One region of the Bradyrhizobium sp. LA2.1 genome, then DNA from elsewhere that is predicted to be linked to it. Evidence: predicted binding sites of a transcription regulator. Region 1 holds the regulator's gene; the other holds the start of a gene.
The links. Region 1 encodes PhoB, which activates phosphate uptake and scavenging genes when phosphate is short. Its sites were predicted from a motif close to TGTCATNNANCTGTCAT; they were not measured.
Positions count from the first base shown of each region.

Region 2: ABIB95_RS17695 (DUF2278 family protein) is a predicted target of PhoB. The motif match lies at 1,511-1,527, and genes of this name have one in related genera.

Region 1 covers NZ_JBEPQI010000006.1:264,267-267,678, reverse strand. Annotated here, with positions in the region: gene ABIB95_RS13895 (aspartate aminotransferase family protein) at 1-162, opposite strand, end outside; gene ABIB95_RS13890 (GcrA family cell cycle regulator) at 619-1,131, shown strand; gene phoB (phosphate regulon transcriptional regulator PhoB) at 1,368-2,075, opposite strand; gene phoU (phosphate signaling complex protein PhoU) at 2,091-2,807, opposite strand; gene pstB (phosphate ABC transporter ATP-binding protein PstB) at 2,819-3,412, opposite strand, start outside.
Region 2 covers NZ_JBEPQI010000008.1:150,130-153,541, forward strand. Annotated here, with positions in the region: gene hflX (GTPase HflX) at 1-348, shown strand, start outside; gene ABIB95_RS17695 (DUF2278 family protein) at 427-1,449, opposite strand; gene mazG (nucleoside triphosphate pyrophosphohydrolase) at 1,644-2,498, opposite strand; gene queC (7-cyano-7-deazaguanine synthase QueC) at 2,636-3,349, shown strand.

The DNA.
Region 1 (3,412 bases):
CGCAGGATGAGCATGGCCGAGCGCATTCACCGCCACGCCCGAGGTGAAATCGAGATAGCGATCGCCATTGGTCGCAATCAGCCAGCAGCCTTCACCGCGCTCGAAACCGAGGTCGGACCTGGCGAAAACGGGGAGCAAATGCGGCGCTGCGCTGTTAGTCATGACGATCACTTGAATGTTGCGGACGGTGTGAGCGTGCATTGCGCAACGCACCATTGACCGGCCCGGAAAACGAAACGTGCCGCCTTTTAAGGGCGGCACGTGTGACTATCTTATGCCTGGTGAAACCGGTGTCAATGCCGCCCGGAAAGCCTCGCGAAACGCAAAATCCGTAGTCTTGCGGTGGCGATTTTGCGTATTTCCGCCACGGAACATGTGGAAGCGAGTCGGCGGACTCTTGCGCGTGAGTCACGCCATATTGTAGCGTTTGGCTTGTCAGATACGACATCTCGTGCAGCAGTTCTGATCCTCTAAGTCCTCATGTACCGGCGTAAGCGTTCGGGCGCATCTGGTGCGCCCGGCGAGCCTTAAGGGATTCTGGCGGCACGGGTTTTTCGAAGCTTAGGCATTCGCCGTGCGGCCGCCAGGATGGCAGGCGCCGGCGAAGGAAAGGGTGCAATGACCGTTTTGACCTGGTCGGATGATCGCGTCGAGCAGCTGAAAAAGCTCTGGGAGGCCGGACTTTCGGCCAGCCAGATCGCCGCTGAACTCGGCAATGTGACCCGCAATGCCGTAATCGGCAAAGTGCACCGGCTCGGCCTGTCGGGCCGCGCCAAGAGCCCTTCATCGGCAGCGCCGCGGCCGCGCAAGGCGCGTCCGGCGCAGCACATGATGCGGGTGACACGCCCGATCGCACGCGGCAACACCGCGCTGGCGCAGGCCTTCGAAGTCGAGGTCGAGGCCGAACCGGTCACCTACGACAACGTCGTGCCGATGAGCCAGCGGCTGTCGCTGCTGGAGCTGAACGAGGCGACCTGCCACTGGCCGGTCGGCGATCCCTCGAGCCCGGATTTCTTCTTCTGCGGCGGCAAGGCGCTCTCCGGCCTGCCCTACTGCGCCCAGCACTCGCGCGTGGCGTATCAGCCCGCGGCCGAGCGCCGGCGCGCGCCGGCGAAGCCGGGTCCGCGCTGAAGTCGTTCTGAGCTCAGACAAGGAGCCGTCACACGATGACGGCTCAGCAAATCCGATGTCGTCCCGGACAAGCGCGCCTCAAGCGCGCGCTGATCCGGACCCCCTAACCACCGCAAGATGTGGCTACGGGGACTCGGAGTTACCTTTTCGCACAATAATCACTCGCGGTGGGCGTCCTGGACCCGCGCTTACGCTTGTCCGGGACGACACCGAGAGATGGCCGCAGCTCACCGAGCTTACGCCTGCTCCGCCTTCGCAAAGCGATCGTCCAGTGCGTAGCCCGCGCCGCGGACGGTGCGGATCGGGTCCTGCTCGCGGCCGAGATTGAGCAGCTTGCGCAGGCGGCCGATATGGACGTCGACGGTGCGCTCGTCGATGTAGATGTCACGGCCCCAGACGCTGTCGAGCAGCTGCTCGCGCGAGAACACGCGGCCGGGATGCTCCAGGAAGAACTCCAGCAGGCGATATTCGGTCGGACCGAGATCGATCGGCCGGCCCGAGCGCGCCACGCGGCGCTTGTCGCGGTCGAGCTCGATGTCGCCATAGGCGAGCACGGTGGCGAGCCGCTCCGGGCTGGCGCGCCTGAGCAGGCCCTTCACGCGTGCCAGCAGCTCCGGCACCGAGAACGGCTTGACGATGTAGTCGTCGGCGCCGGTCGCAAGGCCCCGCACCCGCTCGCTCTCCTCGCCGCGCGCGGTGAGCATGATGATCGGGAGCTGCTTGGTCTCGGGCCGGGTGCGCAGCCGCCGGCACAGCTCGATGCCGGAGAGGCCCGGCAGCATCCAGTCGAGCACGATCAAATCGGGGATATGCTCCTTGAGGCGGGTGTCGGCATCGTCGCCGCGCATCACCGTCTCGACGTCATAGCCGTCGCCTTCGAGGTTGTAGCGGAGAAGCTCGGTGAGAGCTTCCTCGTCCTCAACCACCATAATGCGTGCGCCCATGGTGTTCGTCGCTCCTTAAGTGTTCGGGACCGTCGTGGCGAAAGTCGTCATGTCGCCCTTCGGCCGCTTGTCGGTGATCGCCTGGCCCTCGATCATGTAGAACACGGTCTCGGCGATGTTGGTGGCGTGGTCACCGATGCGCTCGATGTTCTTGGCGCAGAACATCAGGTGGATGCAGAACGAGATGTTGCGCGGATCCTCCATCATGTAGGTGAGGAGCTCGCGGAACAGCGAGGTGCAGATGGCGTCGACTTCCTCGTCGCCCTTCCACACCGCCATCGCCGCCGGCAGATCGTGCGCGGCATAGGCGTCCAGCACCGACTTGACCTGCTGCTGCACGAGATCGGTCATGTGCTCCAGGCCGCGGAACAGCTTGAGCGGATGGAAATCCGTCTCCAGCGCCGCGACGCGCTTGCCCATGTTCTTGGCGAGGTCGCCGATCCGCTCGAGATCGGTGGCGACGCGCATGGCGCCGACGATCTCGCGCAGATCCACCGCCATCGGCTGGCGGCGCGCGATGGTGAGAACGGCGCGCTCCTCGATCTTCTTCTGGAGCGCGTCGAGCTCGGTGTCGATGGTGACCACGCGCTGGCCGAGCGCGACGTCGCGGCGGATCAGCGCGTCGACGGAATCGACGATCATGCGCTCGGCGATGCCGCCCATCTCGGCGACCAGGCGCGTGAGCTCCTGGAGGTCGGTGTCGAAGGCCTTTGCGGTATGTTCAGAACCCATGTTCCGTCTCCTCAGCCGAACCGGCCGGTGATGTAATCCTGCGTGCGCCGGTCGGTCGGCGACGTGAAGATCTTGCTGGTGTCGTCGAACTCGATCAGCTCGCCGAGATACATGAAGGCGGTCTTGTCGGAGACGCGCGCCGCCTGCTGCATGTTGTGGGTGACGATCGCGATCGTGTAGTTCTCGGACAGTTCCTGGATCAGCTCCTCGACCTTGGCGGTCGAGATCGGGTCGAGCGCCGAGCAGGGCTCGTCGAACAAGATCACCTCGGGCCGCACCGCGACCGTGCGGGCGATGCAGAGGCGCTGCTGCTGGCCGCCGGAGAGCGACAGGCCGGAGGCGTTGAGCTTGTCCTTGACCTCGTTCCACAGCGCGCCGCCGCGCAGCGCCTTCTCGACGCGGTCGTCCATCTCGGACTTCGAGATCTTCTCGTAAAGGCGGATGCCGAAGGCGATGTTCTCGTAGATCGTCATCGGGAACGGCGTCGGCTTCTGGAACACCATGCCGACGCGGGCGCGCAGCAGATTGAGGTCCAGCTTGGGGTCGAGGACGTTGGTCTGGTCGAGCATGAGCTGACCGGTGACGCGCTGGCCCGGATAGAGGTC
Region 2 (3,412 bases), on a different contig from region 1:
GAGGTCTGGAACAAGATCGACCGTTACGAGCCTGACAAGCGCGAAGAGCTTCTGAATATCGCCGCGCGCCGGCCGGAGGATCACCCGGCGATGCTGGTGTCGGCCGTGTCAGGCGAGGGGATCGACGCGCTGCTCGCCGCGATCGAGGAACGGCTCGCCGCAAAACGCACCACGCTCGATCTCTCCATCGACGCCGCCGACGGCGCCGGCATCAGCTGGCTGCATCGAAATGCGGAGGTGCTGGCGAAAGAGCTGCACGACGGCCGCTTCGACATGACGGTGCGGGTCGACGAGACCAAGCGGGATATCGTAGTGAACCGGTTCGATGCCGTGCCGCGCGTGGCGTGATCCGAAGGGCGCGGTGCGCCCGACCAGCCTGCGTGCGATATCGACCATATCCGCGTTTCTGGGTTGAGACGCGTAACGCTAGAATGGAATGGTCAGGCCCGGATTCTTCGCTTGCGCCTTGGTATAGGCGACGCCGTGGATCTTGATCCCACGCTCGTCCAGCAGCGAAATGATGCCGCCCTGGTTCGACAATTCCATCGGCTTTTGCACGACGATGGCGAGCGTGCCGCCGGCGTCGATCTTCCCTGACAGGGCCATTTTGTTCTTCTGCTTGTCGGCCAGCATCCAGCCGGTGAGATCGATGTCGCGATCGGCCGTATTGAGCAGCGTGACGACTTCCCGCTCGGGCGTCTTCAAGGCATTGACGAGTGCTGCGATGATGCGCACGAGTCCGTCAGGCATTTGCCCGGTCGGAGGAGCGGTCGGATCTGGCGGCTGTGTCGGCGCGCCGAGATCGATGGGGTCACCGGTCTTGTCGTCGGTGTGCCAGGCCTGCGTCTGGAATTTGAGGAAGACCGCCGTCCATAGCTTCTGATCCGGGAATTCGAACACCAGCCCGCCGTCTTGCCATGGCCCGTTGTCGCCCGAGAACCGTCCGATTGGGTTTCCCTGATTCATATGGATGTCGTGGATGCCGCGACCCGGCCGGAAGCCGAAAAAATTGTCCGCCTTCGTTTCCGGCCCCCATGTCTCACCGAATGCGTACACCATCGCGCTTTCGTTTGAGAGCGCGCGCTGGACGAACTGGTCGAGCTTCTCGTTGAGGTCATTGTCGGGTCCGGGCACGGACAGCGGCAGCGGGATCAACTCCTGGGGCTGCATCAGATTGCCGCGAATGAAGTCCAGCGCGATGCTGGCCGGCTTCGGCGGCTGCGGGTGCAGGCCCTCCGGCAACGCCGCGAGATGGTCGGTGATCGGATGGACAAAGTGCGATCGCACCAGGAACTCGACTTCGCTTCCGTCGGCTGACTGCACATTGACGGCGATGCGGAAATCCGCGTTGTCGGCCACGACATGGACTTGATAGTGCGGCGACTGGCCGGTGCCGAAACGCATCGCGATCGGGCGTCCTTTGAGGACCGAATAGTGCTTTAATGGCATCGCACTCACCTGAGGTGGGATTTTCGGCTGCGCGGGCTCCGTTGCTCAACTTTAGACTGCTTGTCGTGACGGTTTCATGGCTTGACTGCGATCCGCCATGACCGCCTCGCTGCATTCGGGAAAAGATGCTGACCTATATCTCCTTCGTGACCGCTTCGATCCTTGCGGGTACACCGATGGAGCAGGCCACAACGCTAGCGGCGGGCCTGCGAGCGAGTCTCTGATACCGGTTTCCCCTCACTCTTCGCCGCGTTCCACAGCGCGTCCATCTCCGCCAGCGACGCCTGCTCGAGCGTCCGCCCTTGCGCCTCAAGCGCGCGCTCGATGAAGGCGAAGCGCCGCTCGAACTTTGCATTCGTCGCGCGTAGCGCGGCTTCCGGATCGGCGTCGACGTGGCGGGCGAGATTGACGAGTGCGAACATCAGATCGCCGGTTTCCTCCGCCAGCCCCTCGCTGTCGTTGCGGTCGAGCGCCGCCTCGATCTCGTCGGCTTCTTCGCGGATTTTCGCCAGCACCGCGCGCGGGTCGTTCCAGTCGAAGCCGACGGTGGAGGCCTTGCGCTGGAGCTCCATCGCGCGCGTCAGCGCGGGCTGACCGGCCTTGACGCCCGAGAGTAACGACTTGTGCGTCGGCGTTTCCTCCGGCGGCCGGCGAGCCGCACGTTCGGCTTTCTCCTCGGCCTTGATGCGGTCCCAGACCTCCTTGACGTGGGAGGAGGCGAGGTTGCCGTCCTTGTCGGCGAAGACATGAGGGTGGCGCCGGATCATCTTGCGGGTGATGGCCTCCACGACGTCGCCGAAGGTAAAGGCATTCTGTTCTGAAGCCATCTGGGCGTGAAACACGACCTGGAGCAGGAGGTCACCGAGCTCCTCGCGCAGATCGTCGAGATCGCCGCGGCTGATGGCCTCGACCACCTCATAGGCCTCCTCGATCGTGTAGGGCGCGATCGTCGCGAAATTCTGCTCGAGGTCCCAGGGGCAGCCGGTCACCGGCGTGCGCAGCGCCGCCATGATCTCGATCAGACGGGAAATGTCGCGGGAAGGGGTCATTGCGGGGCAGTCTCCTGGCTCCAAAGCCTTATGCCAAAAGCGGCCCGCCGTTCCCAGCGCGGCGCGGCGGAACAGGCCGATTTCCACCGATTGGCGGCAGATTGGCGAGGAGCGCCCGCAGTGCTAAAGCGCGGGCCATGAGTGACGCATTTTCATCACAAACCGCCCTGGTGCTGTTTTCCGGCGGCCAGGATTCCACCACCTGCCTCGCCTGGGCGCTCAGCCGCTTTGCACGCGTGGAGACACTGGGTTTCGAGTATGGCCAGCGCCACGCCATCGAGCTCGCCTGCCGCGACCGGCTGTTCGACGGCATCAAGGGTCTGCGCGCAGACTGGGCCGCAAGGCTCGGCGAGAGCCACACGCTGTCGATCCCGACGCTGGCGGCCGTGTCTGAGACGGCGCTGACGCGCGACGTCGCCATCGCGATGGGCGCCGACGGCCTGCCGAATACGTTCGTGCCCGGCCGCAATCTGGTGTTCCTGACGTTTGCCGCGGCGCTCGCCTACCGGCGCGGCATCACCCACATCGTCGGCGGCATGTGCGAGACCGATTATTCCGGCTATCCCGATTGCCGTGACGACACCATCCGCGCCATGCAGGCCGCGCTTTCGCTCGGCATGGCCAGGCAATTCGAGCTGCATACGCCGCTGATGTGGATCGACAAGGCGGCGACGTGGAAGCTCGCCCACGAGCTCGGCGGCGCAGGACTGGTCGATCTCATCCGCGAGCACTCGCACACCTGCTATCTCGGCGAACGCGGCGCGCAGCATGAGTGGGGTTTCGGGTGCGGCGAGTGCCCGGCATGCAGTTTGCGGGCGAAGGGATGGCGAGAGTTTGCGGCGGGACGCTGAGGCCACATATTCGGTGTCATCACCCGCGAAAGCGGATGATCCAGTATCCCAGAGACCGTGCTT